3 regions of the Saccharomonospora sp. genome follow, and region 2 is predicted to be linked to each of the others. Evidence: riboswitches for the same ligand, from Rfam matches in the RefSeq annotation. Region 2 holds a riboswitch; each other region holds the start of a gene.
What was found. Region 2 has a riboswitch for cobalamin ahead of M7H19_RS00470 (5-methyltetrahydropteroyltriglutamate--homocysteine S-methyltransferase). Riboswitches for the same ligand answer to the same signal wherever they lie in the genome.

Region 1 (15,867 bases), on a different contig from region 2:
GGGTACTCGGACATGGCCATCGGACTGGCCCGGATGTTGGGCTTCCGGCTGCCGGAGAACTTCGCACGCCCGTACTCGTCGGTGACGGTGACGGAGTTCTGGCGACGTTGGCACATGTCGCTGTCGCGGTGGTTCCGCGACTACGTGTACATCCCGCTCGGCGGCAACCGGGGTGGCGCGGCGAAGACATACCGAAACCTGTGGATCGTGTTCCTATTGACGGGTTTCTGGCACGGCGCGGCGTGGACGTACGTGGTGTGGGGCGCCTACCACGGCATTCTGCTGGTGGTGGAGCGTTTCACCGGCTGGAGCGCCTCACCCCGCACCGCGGGTGGGGTCATCGGTCGACGGGTGCTCACGCTGGTGCTCGTGATCTTCGGATGGGTGTTCTTCCGTGCGCCCGACCTCGGCTATGCGTTCACGATGTTGGGCAACATGCTGGTGCCCGACTTCACCGGTGTGACCGACGCGGTGGAGGTGGCGGCCACGAACCAGCGCCTGGTGTTGCTGTTGGCCGCGCTGGTGGTGTTCTTCCTGCCGGCCTACCCGGTCACGGGCCCGCTGTTGGAGTCGGCACGCACCACGCCGGCCATGATCCTGCGTGTCACGGTGATGACGATCGGCGCGCTCTACGCCGCGATCCTGGTGGCCACGGGAACGTTCAGCCCGTTTTTGTATTACCAGTTCTAGTCCCCCTGGCCCGGGCGGCGCGGGGCGGTAAGGGGCATGGGGCTCGATCCCGCACCGACCGGGGATCTACGGACACGTTCCGGCGTGCCGACGGTGGTTCAGTGAGGCGGCGAGACATCGAGTCAGTACAACTGCGCTGTGGGCGCCTCGTCGGCCACAGTCGGACAGTCGAGCACAGCAGCGGACAGGTCATACATCGGTGCCCACCTCGACCACCGGAAACCGGCCGACCTCATCGGCTCGGGCGATCATATCGCTGCCGAGGGAACGCAGTGCCCGTCCGACTTCGCGTAGACCATCGGCGGGAAGTTCACCAGCGTCTTGTGCGGCCATGAGCGCGAGCGCGACTTCGCCGATACCGACGTTCACCCGACGCAGGCGCGCGAGCAATTCGCGGTCCCGCGCGATCACCGCTCGCCGCCCTCGACGTCGGCCTCGGAACCACCCGGGGCTCCCTTCTCGAACCGGTCTTCGACCTCGTCATCACGCTCTACGAGTCCTTTCGGCCCGGACCGATAGCCGGGACTCGGTACACGGCACGACCCACTGATCCAACTCATGACGTACAGAATCGAGACACGACCGTCCTCTGTGGAGTGGTTACGCCATGCGTATGGGAAGACGCATAGTCGCGGCTACACCAACGCGCGGGCTTCGGCCAGCGCCTCGCGATATTCCACGGTCCATTCCGCGTTCTGCTGGTCATCGGGGAGTCCGGCAAGCCGCGACTGCGACAAACCCGCCTCCACCCGCAGGCGACGCAACCGCTGCCCGAACGTCTCCATCAGCCCACCTCATTCGCGGAGTCGCACCCACCAGGGTAGCCGTACGTGCACGGGTAAATACAGAAAGCAGTCTGCCCGGCCCTACCGGTTCCGACGCCGCCGATCGGGTGGGAGCCCGTCCGGCTACGCACCGGGTTGCGCCGACGCGACGTCACCTGTCGCGAATCCTGCTGATCGAAGACGACTACGGCATCATCATGCGGCGCGCGGAAATCGAGTGGCTGGACCGCGCACTGCAGGCCATCAACGACGGTGAACTCGACTGGACCCGCAGCAACCGATCACTCGGTCACACCGGTACGAACAGTAGGTCACACCCGACCGGTCACGAGGACACGTCGCAACACCCCCACGCCGGGAGACTGGATTACCTTCTGGGTATGGCGCGCATCGACCCAATGCCGGCCTACACCCTCCGTCAGCTCGCGGCGGTCGTGGGCGGCCACGGTGCCGAATCGTTGTTGAACATCTACTCCGCCGAACGACACGCTGCGTGGCAACAGAATGTGGACAACGCAAGTAAGTCCACTTTGGTCATGTCGCCGGGCGGTCACGGATTCCGCGCCACTCGCGACGCGGTGCTCGCGTTGTCCACCGAGTGTTCCGAGTTCTCCCACCTGGTGAACCCGCGCCAGTCGAGCGCCACGCACGCACACGCGTCGCCCCTGACATGGCCGGTGGATCCGGACATCACGGGCGCCCTGCCGGGCGACCCGCTGGAGGACCGCAAGGTGTCCGTGAGGACCGCCGCCGGTGTCGAGGAATCGTCGCTGAACACGGTGCGGGGCACCGGATTCGCGTTCCTCAGGTTCGAGCTCGAACCCTCCGCCGCGGACATCGTGGTGGCCAGTGCCGAACAGCTCGCCGAAGCACTGCCCACCGAGCAGGTCCGCGCCGTGGTGGTGGCCTCGCCCGGATCGACCATCCGGTCGGGCAGCGACCTCACCGTCGTCGAGGACTCGGACCGCACGATCGCCCAGGTCCTGGGTGCCCGCACCGGCGAGGTGTTCGTGGTGCGCCCGGACGGGTTGATCCTGTGCCGGGTCACCGACCTCGACCCGCGTCGCCGCCCCGAACCGAGGGACGGCGGCGCGGATTCGCCTGTCACCTCAACGTGTTCCGGACCCGCGCAGCGGCGTTCACGAGGTTCCGCAACGCCGGCTCCACCTCACCGTAGCCTCGGGTCTTCAAACCACAATCGGGATTGGCCCATAGTCGCCGCGCCGGAACCGCGTCCAGCGCGGCCCGCAGCAACGCCACGATCTCGTCCTCGTCCGGCACTCGAGGGGAATGGATGTCGTACACGCCTGGCCCGATGCCGCGCGCGAACCCCACGGTGTCGAGATCGGCAAGCACCTCCATTCGAGACCGGGCGGCCTCGATGCTGGTGACATCGGCGTCCAACGCCACGATCGCATCGATGACGTCGCCGAACTCCGAGTAGCACAGGTGCGTGTGCACCTGGGTGCTTTCCCGCACCCCCGAGGTGGCCAACCGGAACGCCTCGGGCGCCCAGTCCAGGTACTCCTTGTGCTGCCATGCGCGCAGCGGCAGTAGCTCCCGCAACGCCGGCTCGTCGACCTGGATGATCCGCAACCCGGCGGCCTCCAAGTCGCGCACCTCGTCTCGAAGGGCCAAAGCCACCTGCCTGGCTGTGTCGGCGAGCGGCTGGTCGTCACGGACGAACGACCACGCCAGAATGGTGACCGGGCCGGTCAACATGCCCTTCACCGGCCGGTCGGTGAGGCTCTGCGCGTAGGCGGACCATTCGACGCTGATGGGCTCGGGCCGCGACACGTCGCCGAACAGGATCGGTGGCCGCACACATCGAGACCCGTACGACTGCACCCAACCGTGCTCGGTGCTGACGAAACCGGCCAGATGCTCGGCGAAGTACTGCACCATGTCGTTGCGTTCGGGTTCGCCGTGCACGAGCACATCCAGCCCCAGTTCCTCCTGCAACCGGACGACACGTTCGATCTCACCACGCATCCTGCCGACGTACTCGGAGTGTTCGATCTCGCCGGCACGCAGTGCCGCACGGGTTTTGCGCACCTCCGTGGTCTGCGGGAACGAACCGATGGTCGTCGTCGGCAGCGCGGGAAGTCGCAGTTGCTCCTGTTGTTCGTGCTGCCGGACGGCGTAGTCGGCGCGACGCGCATCCTGCGGGCGCAGCTCGGCCAGCCGTCGCCGGACGCTCTCATCCCGCACCCGGTCGGCGCCGTTGCGGTCGGCGACGGCTCGGCGTGCGGCGACGAGTTCTCCTTCCAACTCGTCGCGTCCCTCGCGCAGCGCACGGCCGAGCACAACGACCTCGTCGACCTTCTGGCGAGCGAAGGACAACCACGTCCTCACCTGCGCATCCAGGTGAGTCTCGACGGCCACGTCGTACGGCACGTGCAGCAACGAACAGGACGTGCCAACGGCGACGTCGCCTGCCATACCGAGCAGCGTGGCGGCCGTGGTCAAAGCCCGGTCGAGATCGGTGCGCCACACATTGCGCCCGTCGACGAGACCGGCCACCAATGTCTTGTCCCGCAAGCCGGTCAACGCCGAAAGATCGTCCACTCGCGAGTCTCCAGCCACGAAGTCGACCCCGACGGCCTCGATGGGCGCCGAGGCCAGGATCCCCAACGCATCGCCGAGATCCCCGAAGTAGCCGGGCACGAAGAGCTTCGGCCGGTCGCCGATCGAACCCAACGCGTGGTAAGTGTCGCGCAACGCGTCGAGTTCGCGTCGCGTGCGGTCAGCGGCGAAGGCGGGTTCATCGAGCTGCACCCAGTCCACGCCCGCACGACGCAGTTCACGCAACAATTCGGCATAAGCCAGAACCAGTTTGTCCACGCTGTCCAAAGGAGAGAATCCCTCGGGAGCATCCGGATCCGGTTTGGACAGTAACAGCAGTGTCACCGGGCCGACCAGCACAGGCCGGGTACGCACACCCAGTTCCAAGGCCTCGTGGAACCGCTCCACCACGGCACGGTCGGCCACCGAGAACCGAGTGTCCGGGCCGATCTCGGGCACCAGATAGTGGTAGTTGGTGTCGAACCACTTCGTCATCTCCAGTGGCGGCACGGAATCGGTGCCACGCGCCATCGCGAAGTAGGTGTCGAGTGGGTTCAGGCCGAGGTCGGCGTAACGCTGCGGAACGGCACCGAACGTCACGGCCGTATCCAACACGTGATCGTAGAAGGAGAACGAATCGGGAACCGAGTCCAGTCCCGCCTCCCGCAGGGTGCGCCACGTGTCCGCGCGAAGGGAACGGGCGGTCTCCCTCAACTCCGCTTCGCTGCCACGCGACGCCCAATAGCGTTCCAGGGCGCGCTTGAGTTCCCGGTTCGGTCCGATCCTGGGATAGCCGAGTACGGTCGATCCGATCGTGGTGGCCAAGGCTCTCTCCTCGCGAGCTCGACGGCGTCACCGGAAGAACTGCCGAAGGAACCCGCAGGCGAACAGCACGACGATGACCGTGCCACGTCGTCCTCTCCCGTCCGCCGGAGTTCCCTCGAACATCCGGAAGGTCGCGCACACCGGCGGTGTACGCACCGATGGCAGGTCTTCGGACTCGCGGGCAGGTCCGGCGCGTACCGGATTCCTACTGGCCGTCGCTTCCCAGGCCGTAAAGCCCAGTGCGAGTGTCACCGGTCGATCTGACCGGTCACGGCGTTCGTTCCCGCTCACCGCTGCGGGGCAGTCCCGGATTCCCACCGGGTTCCCTCTTACGACGCCCCGCCTGGCGGACGGGGCGAACCACCAGCGCGACTCAGGATAGTGGCGCTACCGCGTAGAACAAGGGTGTCGCCCGGTCGGAGCAACACTTCAGGCCCCCGACTCCTCCGGTTCTCCTGCCTCGTCCGGTTCCTCCGACTCGTCCGGGACGAACGCCAGTTGGTCGGGGTGGAAACCGTCACGTCGAGGTGGTAGCAGCCACGCCTCGGGCCTGACGCTCTTCTGCCTCCCGAGCTCAGCCAGATCGAGCGGTGCCGAAAGGTCGGTTCCGTAGACGAAACCATCGGTCACCGGTTCGAACGACAGGTTCTGCGGCTCCATCCCGGTGCCCACCGCGACGAGGTAGACATCGTCCAGCGCCGTGGAGAACGCGGCCCACCCGCCGGCGAAGCGCCACACCCGCGCCCGCACCTCCGCGCCCTCGATGCTCCACCAGACGACGGGCCAATCGGAGTAGCGGCGAGACTGCTGTTCGGCGTGTTCCACGAGCGCGGGGATGAGCCCATCGGGCCTCGGCACCGAGCTGTCCGGCAGGGTCACGTTGACCACTCCGAACGCTCCGCTGAACGCCACTTCTGCCAACGGGTCCTTACCGTTCGGGCACATCACCGACTCGTACCGTTGCCTCGGCAAAGTGCCCACCCGCACGCCACCGTCGGCGTCCAGTTCCCGGTGGCCGAGCCACAACGCCCACGGCGGTGTGCCCGGTAGACCTTCGAAGAAGTCCACCCAACGAGGACCGTGGAACTTCTCGTCCAGGCCGTACACCTGGAAATCGACGACCTGCGGCTTTCCTGCTGCGGCGTTGGAGTCCACTCGTCGATGGTGCACCGTGTCCACCGTTTCGGCAGCTCGACGCCAGTGTCGTAAGCACCGTCACCAGCACTGTCGCCGCCCGGTGTCGCCCGCGTCGGTTACAACGACCAACGACGGAAACCGGCCTCGGCGTCCACGACGTTCCCGGTGATGGTCGAGGCATCCTCGCCGAGCAGTAACGACACCACCGCCGCCGCCTCCGCCGGTGTGTTCCAGTGCCAACCCGAGGGGAACGAACCACCCCTTCGGTACTGCTCCGCGAAAGCCCGCACGAGCAACGACGTGACACGCACATTGACCGACCACGTCGTGTCGAGTTCCTCCGCGGTCCACTCGTCGAGTGCGGAGCCGGAGGAATGGGCGTGGTCGACGATCAGAGTGTCGAGCGACCGCGAAACCGATTCCCCCGACTCTGCTGACTCCCGGCACAAGCGCGGTACGCGCGGTCGACCGCTGTCGTCGACAGTGGTCAGCGGGGCAACCGAATATCGGCGCCGGTCACGCCGGCTGCTTCTCCCCCTCGGTCGAGCCGCTGCCGGCGGAGGCTTGCGCGGCACTGCGGCGGTCCTGCTCCTCAAGCTGCGCCGGAGTCGGATCGACCCCCAAACGTTCGATGGCCTGCTGCAATACCGACTGACTGGCGGTGAGTCCGTCGAACACCGCGGCCCGGAACTCGTAGGCCTCCTTGCGCAGTGTCCTGGCTTCGGCGAACCTGCTCTCGGCCTCGGCGATCATGGCGTCGGTCTTCTTCTTGGTGACCCGCTGCAGCTCCGCGGTCTCGTTCTCCGTCCTCTCGCGTTGCGCGGCGAGCTCCTTCTCGACGGCCTCGCGCTGATTCTCACGCCGCTGCCGCGCTTCCTCGTCGAGGCGGTCCCGTTCCTTCGCGGCGTCGGCCGCGAGTTTCTCGGCCTCGGCCTGAGCCTTGGCCCTGGTCTTCTCGGCGTAGGCATCGGCGGCGTCGCGCATGTCGGCCGCCTCCCTCTCGGCCTTCGCCTTCAGCTCGGCGATCTCCTCCTCGGCGAGCTGCATCATGGTTTTGACCCGCTCGGTCATGGCGGCGGGCCCTGCCGGATCCTCCACCATGCGCGCCAGCGCGGTCTTGGTGTCGGCGAGTTCCTTCTGCGCGTAACTCAGTGCCTTCGTCAGCTCGGCGACCGACGCCGTGGCCTCATCGCGGTGCCGCGTAGCACTGGCCAGCTCTGCGGTGAGCTTTTTGACGTGCTCGTCCACTTGCACCTGCTCGTAGCCGCGAAAGGCAGTCGCGAACTGCGGATTCGTCACCTGTGTAGGGGATGCCTGCGCTTCAGCCATTCGGCCACCATAATGAGTCCGGGTCGCCGATCCCATCTCTCGCTTGCCCCTTTCCGGCGAAGTATCGGACAGCAGCGCTGAAAGGTTCCGCGAGAAATCCGTGTGCCGACATCGGCTAGGAGGTCGCAGTGGAGGCAGTTCTCGCCGACCTCGCCGCGAACTGGCCCCTCTACACCGCAATTCCCGTGGTGGCCGCCCTCATCGGTTACGTCACCAAACGGGTCGCCATCGAGATGATGTTCCGGCCGATGGAGTTCATTGGCATCAAGGGAACCTTCCTCGGCTGGCAGGGCGTGGTGCCCCGGCACGGTGGCAGGATGGCCGCCACCGCGACGGACCTGCTCACCCGCAACGTGCTGGACGTCTCCGACGTCTTCGCCAGGATCGACCCGGACCGGCTCCTGCGCGAGATCGAGCAACCGCTGCTGAAGGCCGTCGACGACATCGCCAGAGAGGTGTTGTCCGAACATCATCCGAGGCTGTGGCAGCGGCTCCCACCGATGGCGCAGGACCTGGTGGTGAAGCACATCCAAGCTGCCTCACCACGCCTGTTCCATCAGGTGATGGAGGAGTTGCGGAACAACATCGACGACATCCTCGACATCAAACACCTGAGTATGCAGCGCCTCACTCACAACAAGGCGCTACTCGTGAAGTTGATCAGAGAGACCTCCCGTCCCGAAATGGCGTTCATCGCTCGTTCGGGTATTTATTTCGGGTTCACTCTCGGCATTGTTCAGTCGATCGTGTGGGCGTTGACGAAAAATCCGCTCGTCATGCCGATCTTCGGTGCCGCCATCGGATTGTTCACCGACTGGCTCGCCATCAAGTTGATCTTTGTTCCGCGGGATCCGATCCGATTGCCGGGCGGATTCGTGTTGCAGGGCCTGTTCCAACGCAGGCGCGCCGAAGTCGCCCACCAGTACGGCGACATGATCGCCGGCGAGTTGTTGACGGTGCGGAACCTGATGCAGGGCATCTTCGACGGCCCCAGGTCCGACCACCTGGTGGCGATGGTGCGAAAGCTCGTCGCCGAGGCCATCGACGAACAGTCACAGGCCGCGGGCCCGTTCGTCCCCGCCGCCCTCGGGCGACAACGCCTCGACGAGATCAAGGACGCGGCGGCCACCAAGGTCATCGAACGCCTGCCCGACATCCTCCGCCACGCGGAGGACTACCTCGCCAGGGCGATGGACGTGACCAACATCGTGGAGCAACGCATGATGCGCATGACGTCCCTCGAATACGAGGGCTTGCTGCGCCCCGCGTTCCGGCAGGACGAATGGAAACTCATCGCCGTCGGCGGGGCCATCGGTTTCATCGTGGGCGAACTACAGGTCCTGCTGATGCTGCATTGATCGCGGTTGATCGCGGCCGATCACGCCGCGCTGACCGGCTCGCGCCGTGCCTCGCTGTCGGCGCTGTCGCCGGCATTGACTCCGGCCGCTCTGTTGCGCGCCCACTCCACGACCCGGCACACGAGGTAGATCGTGAACGAGATAGCGGTGACGAAGAAGCTGACGGGCGCTCCCGGAGCGAGCGACAACACGATGCCTCCGAGTGCGGCCAACTCGGCGAAGATCACGGCCAGGACGGTCGCGCGAAGCGGACTCGCGGTCACGCGGGCGGCGGCAGCGGCGGGCGTCACCATCAACGCCACCACCAGCAGCGCGCCCACGATCTGCACCCCGAGTGCGGTGGCGATCCCAATGAGCACCGCGAACAGCGGCGCCAACAACCTCCCCGGAACGCCGCGCGCCGACGCGACGGCGGGGTCCACGCTGAAGAACAACAACGGTCGGTAGATGATCGCCGACACCACGAGCACGATGCCCGCCGCGATCAACAACGTGGTGAGGTCGGTGGGCTCGATGGCCACGATCTGGCCCACCAGGATGCCGAATTTGTTGGACGCTCGACCCGGGTAGTACCACAGCAACAGCACTCCGAGACCGAGTCCGAAGGCGAGGATCACGCCGATCACCGAGTCGCGGTCCGACTCACGTCCCCCGAGCAGCCCGAGCAGCAGCGCGGCGATCACCGCACCCGCCAGCGCCCCGTAGCTCACCCCGATGCCCAGCAACAGCGCGGCGGCGGCGCCGGTGAACGCCAGCTCGGCCGTGCCGTGCACGGCGAACGACATTCGGCGCATGACGATGAGCGGCCCCAGGATGCCCGCCACGAGCCCGAGCACGGCCGCAGCGAGCAGGGCCGTCTGCACGAAGTCGAAACCGAGCAGCTCCAGTGTCAGGTCGAAGTCGAACAATTGCTCCATGCGAAAGCCTTCGAGTCGGGTGAATGTGCGCGGGGGACGGATTCGAACGACGGGCTTTTAGGAGTGGTGCATTTCGTCCTCGCAGAGCGCGCTCTGCGTGCCCGCGACGTGGATCTGCCCGCCGATCCTGACGACCTCGACCCGCGAGCGGTACAACTCGGACAGTGTCTGCGAGGTCATCACCTCGTCGGGTGTACCGACACGGAACTGACCGTCGACGAGATAGAGCACCCGATCGACGTAGGGCAGGATCGGATTGATCTCGTGGGTGACGAACAGGACCGCCGTGTCAGCCGTACGTCTGCGCTCGTCGATGAGGTCGGCCACCACGCGCTGATGGGTGAGGTCGAGAGAGGCCAACGGTTCGTCGCACAACAACACGTCGGGCTCACCAATGAGTGCCTGTGCCACCCGGAGCCGCTGTTGTTCACCACCGGAGAGCTTGCCCACCGGTGAGTCCGCGTACCGCTGGGCGCCGACGGCTTCGATGGCCGCGTCGATGCGAGCGCGCCGCTGGCGCAGACCCCGCAGCCCGAATCCCCACCTGTGTCCGTCGAGGCCGAGCCCGACGAGATCCCTTCCCCTCAGCGTCAGGCCGTCGTCCACGGCCCGCTGCTGCGGCACGTAACCGACGCGTTCACTGCCTCGACCGGGTGGGCGTCCCGCCACGGTGACCGTGCCCGCGCTCAACGGCTGCTGTCCCAACAGCACCCGCAACAGACTGGTCTTGCCCGAACCGTTCGGGCCGAGTACCGCCAGGAACTCGCCGGGCGCGACGGCGAGATCAAGCCCCGACCACAGCGTCCGTTCACCGAACCGCAGCGCCGCTGCCTTGATCTCGACGGCGGCACCGCCTGCTGTCGTCATGTCCACTCGGTCAATCCCGCTCACTTGTCCAAGGCCTTCGCGAGCGCGTCGATCTGGCCGCCCATCCAGGAAATGTAGTCGCTCTGCCCCTCAGGCAACGTCTCGGTGACGTCGACGACCGGTGTACCCGCCTTTTGGGCCGCACCGACGACGTTCTCCGTGGCGGGAGTGGCCGTCTGTACGTTGCGCACCACCACATCGGCCTCGTCCGACACGAGCTCCAGCATCCGCTGTTGGGCGGTGGCGGGCACATCGGTCTCGTTCTCGACGGCCGCGGTGAACTCGTGCGGTGTGATGTCCTCCAGCCCAGCGGAGACGAACAGGTAGTGGGCGATCGGCTCGGTCGCGACGACCGCGGCACCCGCGTGTTCCTGGGCGATCCGCTCGACGCCCTGCCCGAGTTCGTCGATGCGCTCGGCGAAGTCGGCGGCGTTCCTTTCGAACGTGTCGCTTCGCTCCGGCAGCAGGTCGCTGAGCTCGGCCGCCACACTGTCGGCGACGGCACTCATCACCCGCAGGTCGTACCACACGTGTTCGTTGCCGTGCGCGTGGGAATCACCGCCGTGCTCACCACTGTGTTCACCGTGTTCGCCGTGGTCGCGGTGCTCACCGTGGTCGCCGTGGTCGCCGTGGTCGGCTTGGTCGACGGCCACGACGGCGGGCGCATCGGAGCTCTCGGCGAGCTGGACGAAGAAGTCGTCGTACCCGCCGCCGTTGTAGACGAGCAGTCGAGCGGCGTTCACGGTCGCAGCATCGGCCGCCGCGGCCTGATAGGAGTGAGGGTCGGTGGAGTCCTCGATGATGGAGGACACCTCGACGTGGTCGCCCCCGACGGCCTCGACGACATCGGCCCACACATTGGTGGACGTGGCGACCGGCACCCGATCGTCCGTGCCGTCGAAGCCGTCTTCACTGCCTTCACCACCGCAGGCGACCGCGCCCACGACCAGTGCGGCCGACAGTGAAATACCAGCGAACAGACGACGACGGCGGACGGCTTGCATCGAAGACCCCATCCCGGCCTATTGGAAATGATTTTCGATATCACTATACAACACCGACCCCCGGTTCGCCCACCGGTCGAGTGAATTACCCTGCTACTCAAAGCAACCATGTGACGCACGTTGTCCACTGCTTCTGCTGTGGCTTCTGAACCGTTACGGTTTGTTCATGAACCGGCCGATGCGAACCAGGCGGCAAGCAACACTCGCTTCACTGGCCGCCGAACTGGGCGTGTCCAGGACCACTGTGTCCAATGCGTACAACCGGCCGGACCAACTGTCGCCGGAGCTGCGCCGACGCGTCCTGGAGACAGCCCGCCGACTCGGGTATCCCGGCCCCGACCCCGTGGCCAGGTCGTTGCGCACCCGCAAGGCCGGGGCCGTGGGCCTGCTGCTCACCGAGAACCTGTCCTACGCCTTCCGTGACCCCGCCGCTGTGGGTGTGCTCGAAGGTCTCGCGCTCGCGTGCGAGAACGCCGGCGTCGGCCTGCATCTCGTGCCGGCCAGCCCCGGCCGGGAGGAGGTCGCCGCCGTACACCGCGCGGGCGTCGACGGGTTCGTCGTGTACTCGGTACCCGACGACGACCCTCACCTCGAGGCCGTCCTGTCCCGCCCGGTACCCACCGTCGTCATCGACCAGCCTCAACTCGAAAACGTCGACCGCGTCGCCCCCGACGACGAGGACGCCATCGTGCGAGTGGCCAATCACGTCGTGGGCCTCGGACACCGCCAGATCGGCGTGTTGTGCATGCGGCTGGCACGCGACCGCAACGACGGTTTCGTGTCCCTGGAACGCCAACAGCGTGCGCGCTACCACGTCCAGCGCGCACGCCTGGCCGCGCTCGCGAAGACGTTCGAAGCCGCGGGAGTCGACTGGAACACCGTCCCCGTGGTCGAGCGCTTCGACCACACCGTCGACGACGGCGCCACAGCGGCGAGGCAGCTGCTCGACGCCCACCCCCGCGTCACCGCACTGATCTGTACCTCGGACATCCTCGCTCTCGGCGCACTCGCCGAGGCCGGCCGACGAGGGTTGCGGGTCCCCGCCGACCTGACGATCACCGGCTTCGACGGCATCGCCGAATCCTCCCGAGCAGGACTCACAACCGTGCACCAACCCGTGCTGGAGAAGGGCAAAGTCGCGGGCAAGCTCCTACTGGAAGCCAACGACCGGATCGAACCAAAAATGATCACCCTGCCCACCGAACTGCGGATCGGCACCACATCGGCGCCACCACGCACTGCTGAAGAACAATGGTTCGGCCCCTGACCGGAAGGTCAGCGACCGGCAGGACTATGCACTGACCCGGGCAGGAGTAAGACCCCATGACCGCGATCGACCTGCTACTCGAACGCAACAGAGAACTCGGCAACGTCGTACGGGGTGACCGTTCCTCACCGCGGCCTTCACTTCGCGTGGCCATCCTGACCTGCATGGACGCGCGGATCCGGGTGTTCGAGATCTTCGGGTTGCTGCAGGGTGAGTCACACGTGCTGCGCAACGCGGGCGGCATCGTCACCGACGACGCGATCCGTTCGCTCGCCTTGAGTCAGCGCAAGCTCGGCACGCGGGAGATCCTGATCGTGCAGCACACCGACTGCGGGTTGAACACGGTGACCGAGGACAGCTTCAAAGACGAACTGGAGGAGGCCAGCGGCATGCGCCCGCCGTGGGCCGTCGAGGCGTTCCGCGACGTCGACGCCAACGTCCGACAGTCGATCCAACGGGTCAAGCGCAATCCGTACCTGCTGCACACCGACCTCGTGCGCGGATTCGTCTACGAAGTGCACACCGGGGTGCTCCGCGAAGTCGTCTGATCCGCTCGTCCCCGATCGGGTTAGTCTTCCGGGGATGCCCATCGACCCCCAGACACTGCTCGACTGGTTCGACGCCAACGCGCGGGACCTGCCGTGGCGCCGCCCCGACTGCACCCCGTGGGGTGTGCTCGTCAGCGAGATCATGCTGCAACAGACACCCGTGGCCAGAGTGTTGCCGGTGTGGCAGCAGTGGATGGAGCGCTGGCCGAAACCGGCGGACCTCGCCGCGGCCCCGCAGGGCGAGGTACTGCGAGCGTGGGGCAAACTCGGCTACCCGCGCCGCGCACTGCGGCTGCACGCGGCCGCGAACACCATCGCCGACGAACACGCGGGCGAGGTTCCCGCCGACATCGACACGCTGCTGAGGCTTCCCGGCATCGGCGCGTACACGGCACGAGCGGTCGTCGCCTTCGCCTACGGCAAGCGCGCGCCGGTGGTGGACACCAACGTTCGTAGGGTGATCGCCAGGGCCGTCCACGGAGCCGGTGACGCCGGTCCCCCAGCGACGAAACGGGACCTCGACGACGCCGAGGCATTGCTGCCCGACGGCCTCGACGAAACCCGTGCCGCCCGGTTCTCGGCGGCATTGATGGAACTCGGCGCGCTCGTCTGCACCGCCCGCAAACCACAGTGCGAGGACTGCCCGCTGCTCGCCGACTGCGCGTGGCAAAAGGCAGGCCGACCTGCGTATACGGGACCGGCCAAGCCGACTCAACGCTACAGCGGCACCGACCGCCACGTGCGCGGCCTGCTGCTCGACGTGCTCCGCGGAACCACCGGCCCGGTGGAGAAGGCACAGCTCGACCTCGCATGGCCGAAGGCCGGTCAACGCGACGCGTGCCTGGCCTCGTTGCTCACCGACGGACTCGTGGAACAAACGGCTGACGGTCGCTTCGCACTACCTGGCGAGCATTGACAAACAACTCGGAGTAGTTGGCAAGATCCTCACCACGCCGTTGCGAGGGAGAGATCACCATGCCCGGGAAACGCTCCATCGACCGCCGCACGTTACTACTCCGCTCAGGCCTCGCCGCCACAGCCGTGGGCGCCGCCCTGGCAGTGCCCGCACAGGCCGCCGCCACCGGCAGACGCCAGGTGGAGATCCCACACATCTACGACACGGGCAACTGGCAAGCCCGGCCACCGAGCGGGCCCATCACCATGCTCGACCACCCGCCCACATACATCGTCGTACACCACACCGTGGAGCCGGGTAACACCGACGACTACTCGCTCGAACGCGCGTTCGCGATCTCCCGCAGCATCCAGAACTTCCACATGGACTCGAACGGGTGGATCGACACGGGCCAACAGTTCACGATCAGCCGAGGCGGCTACATCACCGAAGGCAGACACCGCAGCCTCGAAGCACTGACGGGAGGCGTCCAGCACGTCATGGGCGCCAACGTCGCCAACCACAACAGCGAGGTCATCGGCATCGAGAACGAGGGCCTCTACATGGAAGTCGACGTTCCACAGGCACTGTGGGACTCGCTTGTCTCGCTCGTGGCCTACATGGCGTCGCAGTACAACATCAGCCCCGAGCTGATTCGCGGGCACCGCGACTTCAACTCCACCGCCTGCCCCGGCGACGTGTTGTACGCGCGACTGCCGGAACTGCGGCAGGACGTCGCCGACCGGCTCGGCGTGTCCTTCCGTGAGCCCGCGCCGACACCGCTGCTGCGGCCCGGCGACACGGGCGAGAAGGTGCTCACGGCACAGCAGCGACTGCGGGCACACGGTTACGACGTGCCCACCGACGGCGTGTTCGGCGACACCACGCGGGACGCGGTGGCGGCGTTCGCCGCCGACAACGGAGCCGCCCAGCCCACTTGCCAGGCCTGCTCCCACGCCGAAGAACGCGGCTACCTCGGCCGCGACATATGGGAACTGTTGGCCCCGCGCTGAGGGCGTTCCGGCACCGGGGGACCGCATTTAGCCCGCTAAACGCGGTCCCCGAGGCGTCAGCCGCACCCCACCGACAACGTTTAGCGGGCTAAATGTCGTCCTAGGCCACGTGGTCAGCCGTGGCGCCGACGGCACTCTCTTCCGGCCGACGCTCGGATACGGTTCGGTCGACCACCGAACAGTGGCGAAATCTCAGCCGACCCGCCCCGCGCACGACTGTCGGCACCGGCGGCACTGGCGACACTGTCAGCGCGTGACGAGGGCCGGTCCCTCGGCATGAGCAGCCGAAAAATCGCGAACAGATTCCCGCCCGGCCACCCGTCGCCCGGCCCAGCCGACACGGCCGACACGGGCGACTCAGCGCCACGCCCGTTCACCTTGCGTTCTCACTCAGATCACTCCGGGTAGTGACACCAGCATGTGATGTTGCTACCATCACACCCTGAGTTAATCCTATTAACACCGTAACTGTCTTTTTCGAGGCGCGGCGGAACACCGACGGACCCGGTCGTCGGCTCGTCCATCTGGGGAGGAAACAATGGACCCCTTGACACTCGCCGGACAGGCTGTCTCCTACCTGTGCGGATATCTGACCCAGGTGGCTTCCGGCCTGGTACAGCGAACACAGGATTCCGCCGCCGAGGCGCTGTACAACCTCGTCGCGACT
Region 2 (10,311 bases):
TCCTGTTGACGGGGTTCTGGCACGGCGCTGCGTGGACGTACGTGGTGTGGGGCGCCTATCACGGCATCCTGCTGGTCGTGGAACGCTCCACCGGTTGGAGCGCCTCCCCCAAGACCCCGGGCGCCGTCATCGGTCGTCGGGCGCTCACCCTGGTACTCGTGATCTTCGGGTGGGTGTTCTTCCGCGCACCCGACCTCGGCTACGCGTTCACGATGTTGGGCAACATGCTGCTGCCTGATTTCACCGGTCTGACCGAGGCGGTGGAGGCCGCGGTCACGAACCAGCGACTGGTGTTGCTGCTGGGCGCGATGGCGGTGTTCTTCCTGCCCGCCCATCCGGTCACGGGGCCGCTTCTGGAGTCGTCGCGCACCACCCCGGCCATGGTCCTGCGCGTCACGGTGATGACGATCGGCGCGCTCTACGCCGCGATCCTGGTGGCGACGGGAACGTTCAGCCCGTTCCTGTACTACCAGTTCTGAAAACCGCGGTTCCGCGGTCCGCGCGGACGCACTTGCGGCCCGTCGTGGCACGGACGAGGGCGAGTCGGCCTTCGCCCGACGCGACGGAGCTCGCCCAGGGTCTCGAGTGGAGGTCCACAACCGACGGAGCCCGGCGACGATCCGTTCCACCGTGGCGGGGTCGGTGGCCCGATGCCGTGGCGGCGTGGCCGGACGGGCACACAAACGCGGGTCCTCGGCAGTAAGCGGTGGTCGGGGCGACGAAGGACCACGTCGCTCGCGGAGTCATCCCCTTCGCGGGAACCCCGATCCCGGCCTGGGGGACGTTGATCGTCGCGAAGAGACGTGCCTGCCAGTGTAACCAAGGACGACCCGAGCTGTAACCGGCCTGACCCCAGAAAGCGCGCCGGAGTCGACGCCGCCGTCAACTCAACGTGTTCCGCATCCGCGCGGCGGCGTTCACGAGGTTGCGCAACGAGGGTTCGTCGAGTTGCACCCAGTCCACGCCCACACCGTGCAGTCCACGCAACAGCTCGGCGCAGTCCGGGATCAGTCTGTCCACAATGTTCACATACCGGAATCCGCCGGGGGCATCATGGTCTGGTTCGGATATAAGCAGCAGCGTCACCGGGCCGACCAACACCGGACGGGTGCGCACCCCGACTCCACGGCCTCGTGAAACCACTCCACCACGGCACGATCGGCCACCGAGAACCGGGTGTCCGGACCGATCTCGGGAACCAGGTAGTGGTTAGTTGGTGTTGAACCACTTCGTCAGCTCCAGCGGCGGCACGGACTCCGCGCCCCACGTCATCGCAGGTGTCGAGCGGGCTCAGCCCGAGGTCGGCGTAGCGCCGTGGGACGGCGCCGAATGTCACGGCCGTGTCCAGGACGTGGTCATAGCAGGAGAGCGTTTCGGGAATCGAGTCCAGACCGGCGTCCCGCAGGGTGCGCCACGTGTCCGTGCGCAGGGCACGGGCCGTCTCCCTCAACTCCGCTTCATCGCACCGCGACGCCCAATAGCGTTCCAGGACGCGTTTGAGTTGCCCCGATTCGGTCCGATCCTGGGATAACCGAGTACGGTCGTTCCGATCGTGGTGGCCAAGGCTCTCCCCTCGCGAGCTCGACGGCGTCACCGGACGGTTCCGAAAAAGCTCGCAGGCGAACAGCACGACGATGACCACGCCACGTCGTCCTCGCGCCGGAGTTTCCCTCGAACGTCCGGTAGGTCGCGCACACCGGCGGTGTGCGCACCGATGGCAGGTCTTCGGACTCGCGGGCGGACCGGCTCACGCCGGGTTTCCCTACCGGCCGTCGCTTCCCAGGCCGAAAGGCCCAGTGCGGGTGTCGCCGGTCGAGACGACCGGCCACGGCGTTCGTTCCCACTCACCGCTGCGGGGCAGTCCCGGATTCCCACCGGGTTCCCTCTTGCGACGCCCCGCCCGGAGACGGGCGAACCACCGGCGGCGACTCAGGATAGTGGCGCTGTCCGGCAGGACAAGGACGTCCGCCCAGCCGGAGCAGCCGGATCAGATGTGCCGTGTCACTCACGGCAGTGCACGGCCACCTCGGAGCTCGCCCTCATCAATCACCGTACCGGCCAGCAGCTCGGAACGTTCCCCGGCCCACGAGATGTACAGGTACTCACGAGCGCGAGAACCCGCCACGTAGACCAATCCTCGCTCCCTGGCCCATGCGACCTCACGTTCCGGCTCCTTAAGCTCCCGAACGCCCCGTGGAGGGAGCTCACGCTGCGAGACACCCACAATCGCGACAGCACGGTATTCGAGACCTTTAGCACGGTGCATCGTCATTACCCGGACGACCTCACCGAGAGCGTTCTCGTCCGTCCCTGCACCTACTTCAGCCGCGGGCACTCCTCCGGTGGACAAGGTATCCGCCAGATCAGCAACCCTTCGGTTCGACCGCGTTACGACGGCCATCTGCGACCAAGTCACCCCGTCCCGACGCCAGGACTGGAGCTTGTCGATCAGCGCCGAATGCTCCTGCCTCGAGCTGTCGAAACCGCGGGCCTCCGGGACAGGGCCTCGGAACGCCGAACGTGCCCCCGCCAGAGATTCGGTATCGCCTTCGAGGTCATCCACAGCGTGTCCGTAGGCCACCTTTAGCGACCAATCGAGGATCTCTCGGGAAGTCCGATAGTTCACGGTGAGCCGCCGAGACCGGCCTCTCGTTTCGATACCGTATCGCGACAGCACAATCGGCTTGCCGTAAATCCGCTGATGCGCATCACCCACGATGAACAGATCATCACTGTCGTGAGGCACCAATGCCCGAATCAACCTCCAGTGGGCAGGGTGCAGATCTTGTGCTTCATCCACGACGACATAGCGGTATTTGGGGAGGGCACCGCGGCGAATACCACTGTCGAAGACAGGCGCCTCGTGCGGGTTCAGTTGCGCGGCAATGGTCGCCGCCCTCGCAGCAGCCCGTGTGAAAGTGATCAGGTTCTGCGCATTGAGGAGCTGGGTGAACCGTTCGAATACCGCCCACAGGTCCGCTCGCTGAAGCCGAGAGATGCGCCTTCCCCTACCACTACGGGACACGGTGAGGTATTCGGCTCTTTCCTCAATACCTTGCGCGAGAACTACTTCGTTCCACTCGCTCTGTAAGAAAGAGATGTCCCACTCTTCGGCAGCCGCCGCACGAGCTGTCTCCCATGCTTGCAGCACACCGGGATCATCGTCTTTCCGCAGCGTCAGCCGGGCTCCGTCCCCGATCCGAAGGACCCGCTGCGCCAGCGAGTCGATGTTGACGACATCCACCCGTCGTCGCATCAATTCCGGCCCCGCCAGTTCAGTGAGCTGGGACTCGATGTTCTGCGCCAGGTTCCGAGTGAAGGTCGTGAACAACACCTTCGCGTCGCTCGCCTCCTCGTCAAGGCGCTGGGCAAGATGGCGAGCCCGATGGATGGCGGTCACGGTCTTGCCCGTGCCCGCTCCCCCGGTCACGCGATACGGCCCCTTCCAGCCGTTGTGGTAGGCGAGCCTGCGCTGCAACGGGTGCAACCAAATGCGCCAAGCCTTGAGATCCGACTCGAGCGCCGCTCGCAGTTCCTCGATACTGCCGTCCGTGAAGACGAGCCTGGACTGCGGACGGTCGAGCGCACCCAGCAGGTCACCGGTGTCGATGTTCGATTCGACCTCGGCGATGAGGTCGGCCCACACTTCGTCCACCCCACGACCGGCGGCAAGGTCCAAGACCGCATTGCCCTGCACGCCCGGCAACTCCTCAGCCACCGTAAGAAGCTGGTCCTCGTCAGTGATGGTCACCAAACGCTCGGCGATGTCGGTGTCGATACCGAATCGCCGAAGGTCACGAGCTCGGATGCCGCTGAGGACGGGAGTGCGCCGCGGCTGGGTGCTCGACACCGCGCTCGCCTGAGTGATCGCCTTGTTCAGCGCCGCGGCATCCACCACGTCGAGCGCGCCGGTCACTTCGTTCACCCCGAAGCGCAGCTTGGCCGCGTAAGTGTAGGCATCATCGTGGGGTTTCACCGCCACGAGCACGTATCCACTGGCCCGAGGAAGTTCGATGAGAACCGCGCGCCAAAAGTCGTTCACCCGTGCCGTCTTGATTCGCGGATCGCGGACGCCTTCGGGAGTCTTGAGGTCGAGACCAGTGAGGTCGGGGCGTTCCTGAAGCTTGACGACGAAGTCGAGGACCTTGTTCTTTATCGATCCGTCCAAACTGGAGTAGCTCTTGCTGAACAGACCCGACACCACCACACGTGTACTCATCAGACCTGCTTTCCGAACGCTGCCGCGATCTTGTTCACAAGTTCCTCCTCGTCGTCGCCTTCCTCGAACAACCAGGCCTGCCACCCGTTACGGCGTAGCCATTGGTCCCTGTTGTCACAGACGTCGATGACTGCTGCGAACTTCCGATCGGGCCAGCAGTACTCCACCGGCCACAAATCTCCCTTGGGATCACCGACCTCACCGCCGGGCTCGGGCTCCGGTATGTCGAGTTCCGCCAACCGCTTTCCGATTCGAGCGAGGCGTTCATGAGTGAATTCGATGACGATTTCCCACCGGGCAGGAACGACATCCACTGTCGCTTCTCTCTCCACAGTGGACGGCCGGGCCAGGGGCAGGAACCTGCCCGCAAAGACGTCAAGTGAACTCCGGGTCCAACACTCGGCCATCCGCATCGGCATGGCAGATCCATACGTGGGAAGTGGGAGGAACTGGAGCACGTTCGACCAGCTGAGCCAGTCTCGCCACTGCTGTTCGTGGGATCGGCCGCCCACTTCACTGGGCCGGTCGTCCAACACGGTCACGGCCCCGATGGTGTCGGTCCCCGCTCCGTGCGAGCTACCGACAATACCGATCGGAAGGCCCGACATCCCGACACAAGACGCCACTACGACCGCACCACCACGCCCGTCGGGACGCTCGCCCCGAGCCCAAGCCAGCAGTGTGGAAGGCAGTTCCTCCGGAACCACTTGCGTCGGCGGATGCCCACGGTGGTCGTTCGAACTCATGAGGGCGATACAGGTCTGCACCGCCGTCTGGCCCCACACCGCCTCGCCGGGATCGCGAAGATACTCGAGCAACGCTCGCATCGGGTTCCCCCAGAGCAGCGAGGCACGTCTGTCACCGACAGCGGCCCGTGCGACATTGGCGGCCTTGCTGTCGACCAAAGTAGGCAACATGCTGTCGTAGCCGTCGAGCATCCGTGCGAAGTCTTCGACATCCTGGAAAGTCAAAGACCACACCCGATATCCCGCGTCTCGCAGCGCCGTACGCTTGACGGCGTCGTCCGCGGTGCGGTCGTTTTCCACCGAGGCGTGATAAGCCCGGCCGTCGAGATAGACCGCAACAGGTGCGTCCTGAGCATCCTGCCGCGTGAAGAGAAAGTCGGGTTCTGTGATGACCTTGCCGGCGGTCACGCGCACCAGAGGACGCACGGTCCACCGGCGTGGCTCCTGGTTCGGGCTGAGCAGATGGATGTCGAGTTCTTCACCCCGCTGCCCGGTCGAACTCGTCCAGGACTGTCCTTCTCCCCGGCTCACCGCGCTCTTGAGCACCTCCCGGAACCGGAGTTCCAGCTCAGAGAGCTGGAGGGAGGAGATGTCGATGTCGGCAACGGTAGGAATGCCTTCCACCGACCAGTTGTCGAGGAGTTCGGCCAGTAGCTCCATCGCCACCCGGCGGTTGGCGTGCTCCACTTCTCCCGGTTCGGCGACTCTGAGCAAGCAGCGGTGGCAGGCGGCACGCTCTTCGAACTGGCACTGGCAGGAGCTGAGCACCTCGTAGGCCTGTTGCAGGATGCGACGCATTCGGTTGGGGTCGCCGAAGCGATCGAGGTAGCCGGTGCCGCCGGGCACCGTGTCATGCAACACCAAGAACTGTCTGACCCGGCGATGCTCGTCGGGCATACGCGCCGTGACGATGTCGAGGTGCTGAGGTGCTCCGCCGAAATCCTGGTGCAGCCCCAAAAGGAGGGCGGTCTTCAGGGAGACGAGACGCAGGTTGACCTGGAAGGTGGACACCGGCAGCAGCAACCGCACGGCCTGAGTGGTGATCTCGTGGGAAAGCAGTAGGTCAACCCAGCGTGGCGCGGTTCCCCGCCGTGTCGAGCACCACCCGCGATGCCGCACCTTGTCCTCAGCGCTCTGGCGGACAACTCCGCAGTACACACAACTCGGGAAGCGTGGGGCCGAGGTATGAGTTCCCGCCACGGAGATATCGGGGCCGGGCCGGTCGGCACGCCCGAGGTTGACCGTGCGGATGGTCGCCTGCCGAATGTATTCGGCACCGAAGGCTTGCCCCCTGAGCCGCCAGGCACCTTGGATCTGGTCGTAATCCACATCCACGCCGGTGACCGTGATGAATCGGGTGCGGGTCCGGTCCTCGGTCTCGTCTTCGATCAAGGCCTCGTCACGACGGTGAACCGCGGAGGCCTTTCGTAATTCGAGCACCTTGTGAACAGCGCCCGCATCGGCAACGCCGGTGCTGCGGCACCGCGGGCACGCGGGGGGAGCCGGATCGACGGTCTCGGTTCCCCATCCGCAGTCCGGGCACAACCGCATGTGCCGCCAATGAGGCTGTCCGGAGGGCCCGAGCTCCAAAGCATCGATCTCCACTCGGTATCCCTGGGCATAGAAGACCGCGCCGGGGGCAAATTCCGTGAGAGCAGTACGGCTGCCGCGCCCGTAGCTGTGTTCGCTGGTGTGGAATTTCTTCTCGCCCTCGTCGTCGGTGGTCCACCACAGCGACACGTCGAGCTCGGTGTGCTCGTCGAGCAAGTTGTAGCTCGGCAGGAGGGACAACTCACCGAGCCCGGTCAACGCGTTGCGGTTCCACGTATCGCGCAACATGTGGGTGAGTGCCCTGTACTCACCGATCCAGCGTCGACGGTCCTCGACCTGGGTGTCGTCGAGATGCTTCTGGGTCTCGAGACTATCGATCGCCGTGGCGAGCTCACCCTGCCGGTATTCCAGTTCCTTTCTCTGGTCCGCCCATTGGAACACCACACGGGCGAGCTTGTCGCGCAGCCCTTTGGCGGCGAAGGACCGCACCGCTCGGCGGACCTCCTCGTCGATGGCGTCGCCGTAGAGGGAGAGGAACTGCTCGGCCAGCACGTGGGCGTTCTTGGTCACCGTGTCGACGAACTGCCGCAGCCAACTTCCCTCGGCCAGCCCGTTGTCGAGCAAGGCACCGAGCAGGCGCGGCATCTCACGGTCGAGCCGAATGTCACCGGAAGCGACCCGGTCGAAGCAATACGCCAGGTATTGCCGACACAACAGCTCGGTGGCCGACAGGTAGGCCGCCGGTGGAATGACCTCGCCGTCGATGAGGTGCTTCGGCTCCGACAGGTAGTACAGCTCTCGTGGACTGCTCGGTACCGTCGCGAGCACCAGTGCGTTGCCGGTGGACCTGCCCGCCCGGCCGACCCGTTGGAGGTAGTTAGCCGGAGTCGGTGGTAGGGAGGCCAGCCCGACAGTCGACAGGTCACCGATGTCGATACCCAGTTCCAACGTCGGCGTGCACGTCAGCACGTTCGGGTCTATCGGTGAGGAACCGTTGGAGAAGCGGCGTTCGACTTCGAGCCGCGTATCGTCGTCCAGAAGCGCCGTGTGTTCGTGACTCACGAGGTGTCGCAGGCGCCCGGAGCGGTAAAGCCTGCGATAGAAGTTGTCTTCCCGTACTCGATGCGGCTCCAGGTGTCCGGTGCAGCGCATTCTGGGGCACGGCGCTGACAGCCACCGGTCGAACCGCTTCGGCGCAACGGGCTGGATGTGGTGGCATTTCGGGCACCTCAGGTGGGCATGCTCCAGCTCGCTGTTGTTCAACGGGATCAGCTCGATCCGGGCCGGATCGAGTCCGAACACCGCGGCATCCGTTTGGGACGTGCGGCGCAGCAGCGGTGGAGTCTCGCCCTCGGCCAGCAATCGGACCACGGGCTCGAGAAGAGCGCGAGCCTCGGCCCGGCCGACTTCCAAACACCGTTCCGTCCAGTCCACCAGCCACGACTCGCCGCGGGGACGAAGACTGTCGAAGTCGCCACTGGTCGACGTGCTGTAGAAGACGGGTGCGGGCCGCCCGCGGGGGAACTTCTGCATCCCCGCGGGACTTCCACCCCAGATCGGCCATCGATTGCCGTCCCGCTGCACATACGCGTCGAGCCACTGGTGCGCGATCCCGCCCCGCTTTCGCAGCCGGTCGAGCAATCCCAGCAGCCAGACCTCGTACGCTTCCCGGTCGGGCAGGCTCATACCGCGTTCGGGCAGGTTCTCGTGGGCGTCGCGGGCCAAGGTTGCGTACCGACCCAGGTCCATGTCGTAGTCGACGGCGAGGGCACCGGTGAGTTCCAGTGTCCGACCGAGTCGGGACCGTAGACCGATTTCGAGGTGCGCTTGGAAGGTCAGTCGAGTTCCGAGCAACCGCCGTCTGCGACCGCCCCTGTCCCGGTCGAGCCACTCGCCCTCGAAGCCGAGCCTGCGCGTGAAGTCCGGAGGGGCGATGGCGTAGAGGTCCTCGGTGGGGCTTGCGGCCAGGGCCGTGGTCACGTCCTGCAGGCTGCGTGGTCGGTCTCCGACCGCACGCAACAACGCCGAACGTAGGTTGAATTGGAAGGCCCTGCCTTCGATGAACGCCGCCCGGTGGGCGGCATCCTGCACCGAGTCGGTGAAGACCAGGGTCTTCTTCTCCCCATGGCTGATGAGGTTGGAGCCGAAAAGCTGGGTGAGGGCCACGCTGACCAAAGTCGCCACCGACGAGCCGAGGAATCGGACGGCGTCGTCGGCACCGCAAGACGGACACCGTTGCTCGGTGGCAGCCTCCTCATCGGGGGTCACGAGCACGGACAGTCCCGGCTCGCCGTCACGGGAGTATGCGAGTGTCCGGGGATCGATGCGTCGGGCATCGGGTTCATCGTCACGGGCGAGCAAGAGCGTGCGCAGCTTCCGGCGATCGGTCACACTCGTTCGCCAGACTTTCTCCGGGGAGCCTTCCAGCTCTTCGCCGAGTTCGGTGGCCACCGTCTGCCATCCCGATCGACCACACACGCGACAGTAGGCGGCAGGCAGGTAGCGCACGTCGTGGTCTGTGGGGCCGTCATGCCACCAACCGAACTGCGGTTCGGATTTGACGGCGCGCAGCATTCGCGTGAGTTCGCGGATCCAAAGCTGCACTTCGACGTTCACGAGCGGCCGGGTCCGCCCTCGACCACCGCCGATCCTGGCGGCGGACAGCAGCGCAAGGAAGCGCAGGAGTGCGTTCTCGACCCCTTTCGGGTCCCGTTCCCTGGCAACCCCCCACTGCAACACACCGGAGTTGGTGACCGCATCCACGGCCTGGGGCAGCGTCAGGGGCTCGTCCGCGAGTGCCTGCACCACGGCCCGGGTGAGGAAGCTGCGGCTGAGGCGCCTCCCGAGCGCGATTCGATCGGGAATGGCTCCTCCGAGAAAGGCATGTGCAAGCTCCTGCCAAGAATCGGAGCGAGTCGCGTCGGGAGGATCAAACTGATTGATCGACGTTACGTCGGGGATGGTCAGGCTGAAGTCGACATCCGGCACCACATCGGCCGCTTCCAGCCGGTTTTCGGTGATGACGGCGTCTGACGGGAACGACGTACCGAAGATGGTCTCGGCGAAGTTGCGCAACTCTTCCGACCGGGTGGCACCGCCGAGAGTGGCCGAGGTGGCCACGGGGGTGATCCGGCCAAGCGGGCGACCGGGTTCGGCGACTTTCAGTGTTGCGCCGAGGCGACGCAACAGCATGGCGACGTCGGTGCCCTGAGCGCCGTCGTAGGTGTGGAACTCGTCGAGGACTAGGTATTGCAGGCTCGCAGCCGACTGCTCCCACAGCGGCGCATCCGCCGGGCGCAGCAGCAACAGGTCGAGCATCTTGTAGTTGGTCAGCAGAATGTCCGGAGGGTCCTCCCGCAGCACCCTTCGGCTGTCCACGAGATGCTCACGCGACGGCTGGGTGTGTTTGCCCTCGCCGCCGATGTACACGCCTGCCGTGACGCTCTTGAGCCGAGGATCGTCGTGCAGCAGCTCCGCGATGCGGCGGGCTTGGTCGGTGACGAGCGCGTTCATCGGGTACAGCAAGAGAGCCTTGATGCCCTTCTCACCACGAGCCCGTGCGCGTACGGCGTGGTCGAGTACCGGGTAGAGGAACGACTCGGTCTTACCCGAGCCCGTGCCCGTGGTGACGATGGTCGGTTCGGCGGCGCCCTCGCGCGTGGAGAGGCGCTCGAACGCCTTCGCCTGGTGCTGATATGGCGTGAACCCCTCCGGCAACCAGTCCAGCGGGGATCGCCATCTGCGGCTCACCGGATGGAAGGGGGTCCGCACCCGCAGGTACGGGCCGCGGAAGAT
Region 3 (5,455 bases), on a different contig from region 2:
ACCCGAGGCCGGCGGGGACGTTCTCGCCTCGACCACCACACTCCTGCCCGGCGGCGGCTTCAACGTGATGGCCGCCGCCGCCAGGGACGGGGCCCGCGTCCTCTACGCCGGAGCCCACGGCAGCGGCAGGTTCGGCGACCAGGCACGCGCGGCGCTTCGAGGGGAGGGCATCACCATCGCCCAACCTCCCACCGAGGACAGGGACACGGGAGTGTGCGTGGTCCTGGTCGACGACGACGGCGAACGCACTTTCGTCACCGGAACCGGCGCGGAAGCCGGACTCCCGCCTGACCTGTTGAAAACCGTCGAGGTCACCACCGAAGACGTGCTCTACCTCAGCGGCTACAGCCTCCTGCACGAATCGAACCGCGCCGCACTGCTCGGCTGGCTGCCCGACGTGTCCGTGGCCACGGTGCTGTTCGACCCGGGACCGTTGGTCGGTGAGATACCCACCGACGTCCTGACCCCAGTGTTGTCCAGGGTGGACATTCTAAGCTGCAACGCGCGCGAAGCCCGCGAATTGACCGGGCTTGCCGATGCCGTGTCGGCGGCATCCTCGTTGACGAAGCGCCTCGGTTCCGGTGCGGCGGCGATCGTGCGGGACGGGCCGGCGGGCTGTGCACTCGCACGAAACGGCGAGGCCCGGCACATCCCGGGGTTCCCGGTCACCCCGGTCGACACCAACGGCGCGGGCGACACTCATTGCGGTGTGCTCGCGGCGGCTCTGCTCGACGGTGCCGACCTCGCCTCCGCTGCAAGGCGTGCGAACGCGGCGGCAGCGATCTCCGTGCTCCGGCACGGACCGGCCACGGCCCCGTCCGGCTCCGAGATCGAGGAATTCCTGACCCGCCGCTAACCCTCCACGGCCCGGGTTGGGATGCCCCGGTGCGAGACGATCACATGGGCGGCCCCGTCTCGCGAATGCGGTGCGCTACTCGACGTGGTCGGCCAGAGGATCAGCGATGGTCGGACCGGAACGACGTTCTGCGAGTGGACGATCGCGGCGGGCGAGGAAATTACGTGACAACCGCACAGAACCGGGAACCCGAGCCCGTGACCAATACGGCACGGACGTCATCCTCGCCGGCCCGCACGGCCGTGGCTCGCAACTGACGTGCCAACGGCAAGTCCAGGGCGTTGGCCGCGTCGGGACGGTTCAGTTCCATCCGCGCGACGCCGTCGGTGACGGAGTAAGCCACGAACTCGGCCATGTCACACCCGCCGGAACAACGCGGCGAGCGCCTGACCGCCACCGATGCACATCGTGACGACCCCAGCTCCAGATCCCGGCGGACCAGATCCTTGGCGACCCGCAACGTCAGGATCGCGCCCGTGGCACCACCGGATGACCCAGCGCGATCGCACCTCCGTACGGATTGACCTTCTCCGGATCTAGCTTGGCGTCCCGGACCACGGCGACCGCCTGGGACGCGAACGCCTCGTTCAACTCGATGGTGTCGATGTCCGAGGGTACCGTGGGGTGCCGTGCCGGTCATCTCGAACAGTTTGTTCAACACCAACACGGGAGCGTAGCCCATCAGCTCCGGCTCCATCGCCGCGGTCGCCACCGCTTCGAGACTCACCAGCCCAGTCAGTCCTCGCTGCGTGGCCACGGATTCCCGGGCCAGAACGAGCGCCGCGGCACCGTCGTTGATGCCCGAGGCGTTACCCGCCGTCACCAAACCGCCCTTCTCGAACGCCGGGCGCAGCTTCGCCAGCGTCGTCTCCGGCTTCGGGTGCCCGTCCTCGGTCACGGTGAACGGTTTGCGGCCACCGACCTCGACCGGCGTGATCTCCTCAGCGAACACCGACTTGGCGGCCTCCGTCGCGGCGCGTCGCTGCGACGCGCACGCGAACTCGTCCCGCGCCTCGCGCGACACCCCGTACTTCCGGGCGACGTTCTCCGCCGTCACGCCATGTGGATGTCGGCGCCGCCCCAACGCAGTTGCATCGCCGCCGACCACACCGCCTGCAGGCCCGAACCGCAGAGCCGGTTGACCGTGTACGCGGGGGTCTGTTTCGGCAGGCCGGACTCGATCGCCACCCGGCGGGCGTTGTAGGCGTCGGGGCCGACCTGGCCGATGCATCCCATCACGACCTCGTCGATGTCCTCCGGGACGACACCCGCTCGCTGCAATGCGGCCTTGCCCGCGACCCCACCGAGCTTGTACGCATCGACGTCCTTGAACGCTCCCCGAAACCACCGACCGGCGTTCGCACACCGTCGACGATCAGGACCTTCTCTGCATCAGCTATGTCCGTCACACCAATCACACAGGCTCACCGAAAGCGCCGTCACAACAATCGAGCCGATGTCTCGCGACCCACCGAGATAGTAGGACGTCCAAACATCAAGGGAGTGCGAGATAGATCACATCCAAGCCGAAGGAGCGAGGTGGAAAGAGCTGCCGCACCCTCGGGAGCAGCTCGCCGACTTCTGTGGATCGAGTGGTCGGTTTCGTTCGAAACCCACCGGGTACCTCCAGCCGGGATGACCGGACAACACCTGCCGCCAGGGCGTCCGGACGAAGCACCGGACCCCATGAGTTCCAGGCCATTGCGGCACCCCGCTCATCGTCGACTCTCCGAGAAACCAAAGCCGGACACTCGAAAAACAGGACCACCGAACGCTGACTCGAATGCCTCCCGACACCACGCGCATCCGCTCAAGACAGTCGGAGACGGCCGGAAGAGTCACTCGAAGCGCCCACGCTCGACTGTGCGTGTACTCACAGGAACCCGACTCCCCAACACCGTCCAGTGCGGCTAAGGTGATCGCCGCGGCTCGAGGTGCCCCACGGCTCACGCCACGGGGAGAATCTGGGAAGTCCGGTGAAAGTCCGGCACAGGGCCCGCTGCGGTGACCCAGGCACTGACCTGGGAAGTCCGAAGACCGGCCTCGAACCGACCCCGGGCACAACCGTGTTCCGGGAAACACACGGCAGTTCGAGCGGGAGCCCTACATGCCTGTGCAGTACCCTTTTTCCGCCGTCGTCGGCTCCGACGACATGACACTCGCCCTCGCACTCACCGCGATCGACCCGTTCATCGGCGGTGTCCTGATACGTGGAGAGAAGGGCACGGCGAAGACGACGACGGTGCGCGGCCTCGCCGAGATCCTGCCGCCGGTGGCCGTCTACGAGGAAGACCGATTCTCCGTCGACCCGGACGATCCCGACGAGATCTCCCCCGACGGTCCGTTCGGGCCGGACACGACTGTGGTCACCCGTCCCGCGCGACTCGTCGAACTCCCTACGGGCGCCGGTGACGACCGGGTCACCGGGACTTTGCACCTGAACAAGGCCCTACGTGAGGGCGTCGTGGAATTCGAACCAGGCCTCCTCGCCCGCGCCCATCGCGGCCTGCTCTACGTCGACGAGATCAACCTGCTGCCTGATCACCTCGTCGATCTGCTGCTGGACGCGGCGGCCACCGGCCGTTTGAGCGTCGAACGGGACGGCCTCTCAGTCGAACACGCCGCCCGGTTCGTGCTCATCGGCACGATGAACCCCGAGGAAGGGGAACTCCGCCCCCAACTGCTCGACCGGTTCGGCCTGACCGTCGAAGTCGCCGCGCCCCGAGACCCCACCACCCGCGCCGAAGTCGTCCGGCGGCGCCTCGCCTTCGACGCCGATCCGGCCGGCTTCGCCGAACGGTGGGAAGCCGAACAAGACGCCCTCCGCGAACGTCTAGCCGCCGCCCGAGGCCTGGTCGACACCGTGGTGTTGGACGACGACACGCTCACGACCATCGCCGAGATCTGCGCCGCTTTCGACGTCGACGGTCTGCGCGCCGACCTCGTGACCGCCCGCGCCGCCGCGGCTCACGCCGCTTGGCAGGGGCGAAGCCACATCACGCGCGACGATGTCCGCGCTGCGGCTAGGCTCGCACTGCCGCACCGGCGCCGCCGCAATCCCTTCGACGAACCGGGACTCGACGAGGAACGACTCGACGAGCTGCTCGGCCCCGACGACCCCGGGCCTGACGGACCGGGCCCCGATGGCCCCGGCGGTGGTGCCGACGCCGACGATCAAGACACGACCAACGCCGGTGACGGTACGCAATCCGCGCCACCGTCAGGCGACATGCCTGGTCGGAACGAACGGAACGGGTCGAACGAGCCGGAGGAATCCCCGTCCTCAGAGCAGTCCGCCTCATCAGCCGGTACGTCCGTCGCGGCGGCAGGTCGACCGGGCCGGGCACCGCTCCTCGTCGTCCGTGGCACCGGGGAAGGCCAATCCGGACGCCGATCACGCGCCCGCACCCCACAAGGCGCGGTGATCGGGCCACGACGTGACGGCAATGCACAAGGTCGCCTCCACCTGGTGGGCACCATCACCGCGGCCGCACCACACCAACGACTGCGCGGCGGCCTCACCGATGGGCGTGGCCTGATCGTCACACCCGGCGACCTACGCCGCGCCGAAACCCTGGGCCGGGAGTCGAATCTGGTGCTGCTGTGCGTCGACGCCTCCGGCTCGATGGCCGCCCGTCGTCGCATGGCACAGGTCAAAACAGCTGTTCTCTCGCTGTTGCTGGACGCCTATCGACGCCGTGACAAAGTGGCGTTGGTGACCTTCCGCCGACACACCGCCGAGGTGACACTGCCGCCCACGAACTCGGTGGACGTCGCCTCCCGCAGACTCGCCGACCTGCCCGCCGGGGGACGCACCCCCTTGGCCGAGGGTTTGGAATGCTCGGCGGAACTGTTGCGGCGGGAGGCGCTCCGCGATCCGACACGCAGACCGCTGTTGGTGGTGGTGACCGATGGCCGGGCCACCTCCGGACCCGACCCGTTGGGCCGGGCTCACACCATGGCCCGGCATCTCGCCGCCACCGGTGTCTACAGCGCGGTGGTCGACTGCGAGACCGGCCGCTTCCGGATGGGACTGGCCGCACGACTCGCTGACCATCTTCACGCCGAGCACATCCCGTTGGGCGAGGTCACCGCCGACGGACTCACCGACGTCGTTCGCAGCGTCACCGCCCCGCGCCGGGAGGTGGCCTGATGCCCAAGGGCAAACCCCTGTTCGTTCCGAACGACGGCCTCACCACCCGCCAGCGACGTCACCGACCGCTGCTGATGGTGCACACCGGCAACGGCAAGGGGAAATCGACCGCCGCGTTCGGGCTGGCGCTGCGCGCCTGGAACCAGGGCTGGGACATCGGGGTGTTCCAGTTCGTGAAGTCGGCCAAGTGGCGTATCGGTGAGCAGACCGTCCTCGAGCGACTCGCCGCCCTGCACGCCGAGACCGGCGAAGGCGGGCCCGTCGAGTGGCACAAGATGGGCTCGGGCTGGTCGTGGAGCCGTAAGGCCGGAACAGAGGAGGACCACGCCACCGCGGCGGCCGAGGGCTGGGCCGAGATCAAACGTCGACTCGCCGCCGAACGCCACCAGCTCTACGTGCTCGACGAGTTCACCTATCCGATGCAGTGGGGCTGGGTCGATGTCGAC

Region 1: another riboswitch for cobalamin. It lies ahead of metE (5-methyltetrahydropteroyltriglutamate--homocysteine S-methyltransferase); the one in region 2 lies ahead of M7H19_RS00470 (5-methyltetrahydropteroyltriglutamate--homocysteine S-methyltransferase).
Region 3: another riboswitch for cobalamin. It lies ahead of M7H19_RS15600 (magnesium chelatase subunit D family protein); the one in region 2 lies ahead of M7H19_RS00470 (5-methyltetrahydropteroyltriglutamate--homocysteine S-methyltransferase).

The regions. Positions count from the first base shown of each region.
Region 1 is NZ_DAHVQP010000097.1:134-16,000, forward strand. Features, by position in the region: partial or broken gene M7H19_RS11440 (MBOAT family O-acyltransferase) at 1-690, shown strand, start outside; gene M7H19_RS11445 (hypothetical protein) at 880-1,101, opposite strand; gene M7H19_RS11450 (hypothetical protein) at 1,098-1,250, opposite strand; gene M7H19_RS11455 (hypothetical protein) at 1,326-1,475, opposite strand; gene M7H19_RS11460 (hypothetical protein) at 2,026-2,523, opposite strand; gene metE (5-methyltetrahydropteroyltriglutamate--homocysteine S-methyltransferase) at 2,580-4,865, opposite strand; cobalamin riboswitch at 5,008-5,245, opposite strand; gene M7H19_RS11470 (hypothetical protein) at 5,295-6,020, opposite strand; gene M7H19_RS11475 (hypothetical protein) at 6,119-6,451, opposite strand; gene M7H19_RS11480 (DivIVA domain-containing protein) at 6,519-7,331, opposite strand; gene M7H19_RS11485 (DUF445 family protein) at 7,460-8,689, shown strand; gene M7H19_RS11490 (metal ABC transporter permease) at 8,710-9,606, opposite strand; gene M7H19_RS11495 (ABC transporter ATP-binding protein) at 9,664-10,473, opposite strand; gene M7H19_RS11500 (zinc ABC transporter substrate-binding protein) at 10,494-11,477, opposite strand; gene M7H19_RS11505 (LacI family DNA-binding transcriptional regulator) at 11,644-12,744, shown strand; gene M7H19_RS11510 (carbonic anhydrase) at 12,801-13,292, shown strand; gene M7H19_RS11515 (A/G-specific adenine glycosylase) at 13,327-14,208, shown strand; gene M7H19_RS11520 (N-acetylmuramoyl-L-alanine amidase) at 14,268-15,200, shown strand; gene M7H19_RS11525 (hypothetical protein) at 15,739-15,867, shown strand, end outside.
Region 2 is NZ_DAHVQP010000006.1:1,120-11,430, reverse strand. Features, by position in the region: partial or broken gene M7H19_RS00475 (MBOAT family O-acyltransferase) at 1-479, shown strand, start outside; partial or broken gene M7H19_RS00470 (5-methyltetrahydropteroyltriglutamate--homocysteine S-methyltransferase) at 934-1,563, opposite strand; cobalamin riboswitch at 1,699-1,935, opposite strand; gene M7H19_RS00465 (UvrD-helicase domain-containing protein) at 2,006-4,219, opposite strand; gene M7H19_RS00460 (DEAD/DEAH box helicase) at 4,219-10,311, opposite strand, start outside.
Region 3 is NZ_DAHVQP010000129.1:352-5,806, reverse strand. Features, by position in the region: gene M7H19_RS15610 (PfkB family carbohydrate kinase) at 1-856, shown strand, start outside; gene M7H19_RS18670 (enoyl-CoA hydratase-related protein) at 1,017-1,211, opposite strand; gene M7H19_RS18665 (hypothetical protein) at 1,319-1,414, opposite strand; partial or broken gene M7H19_RS18660 (acetyl-CoA C-acyltransferase) at 1,674-2,152, opposite strand; cobalamin riboswitch at 2,772-2,917, shown strand; gene M7H19_RS15600 (magnesium chelatase subunit D family protein) at 2,964-5,009, shown strand; gene cobO (cob(I)yrinic acid a,c-diamide adenosyltransferase) at 5,009-5,455, shown strand, end outside.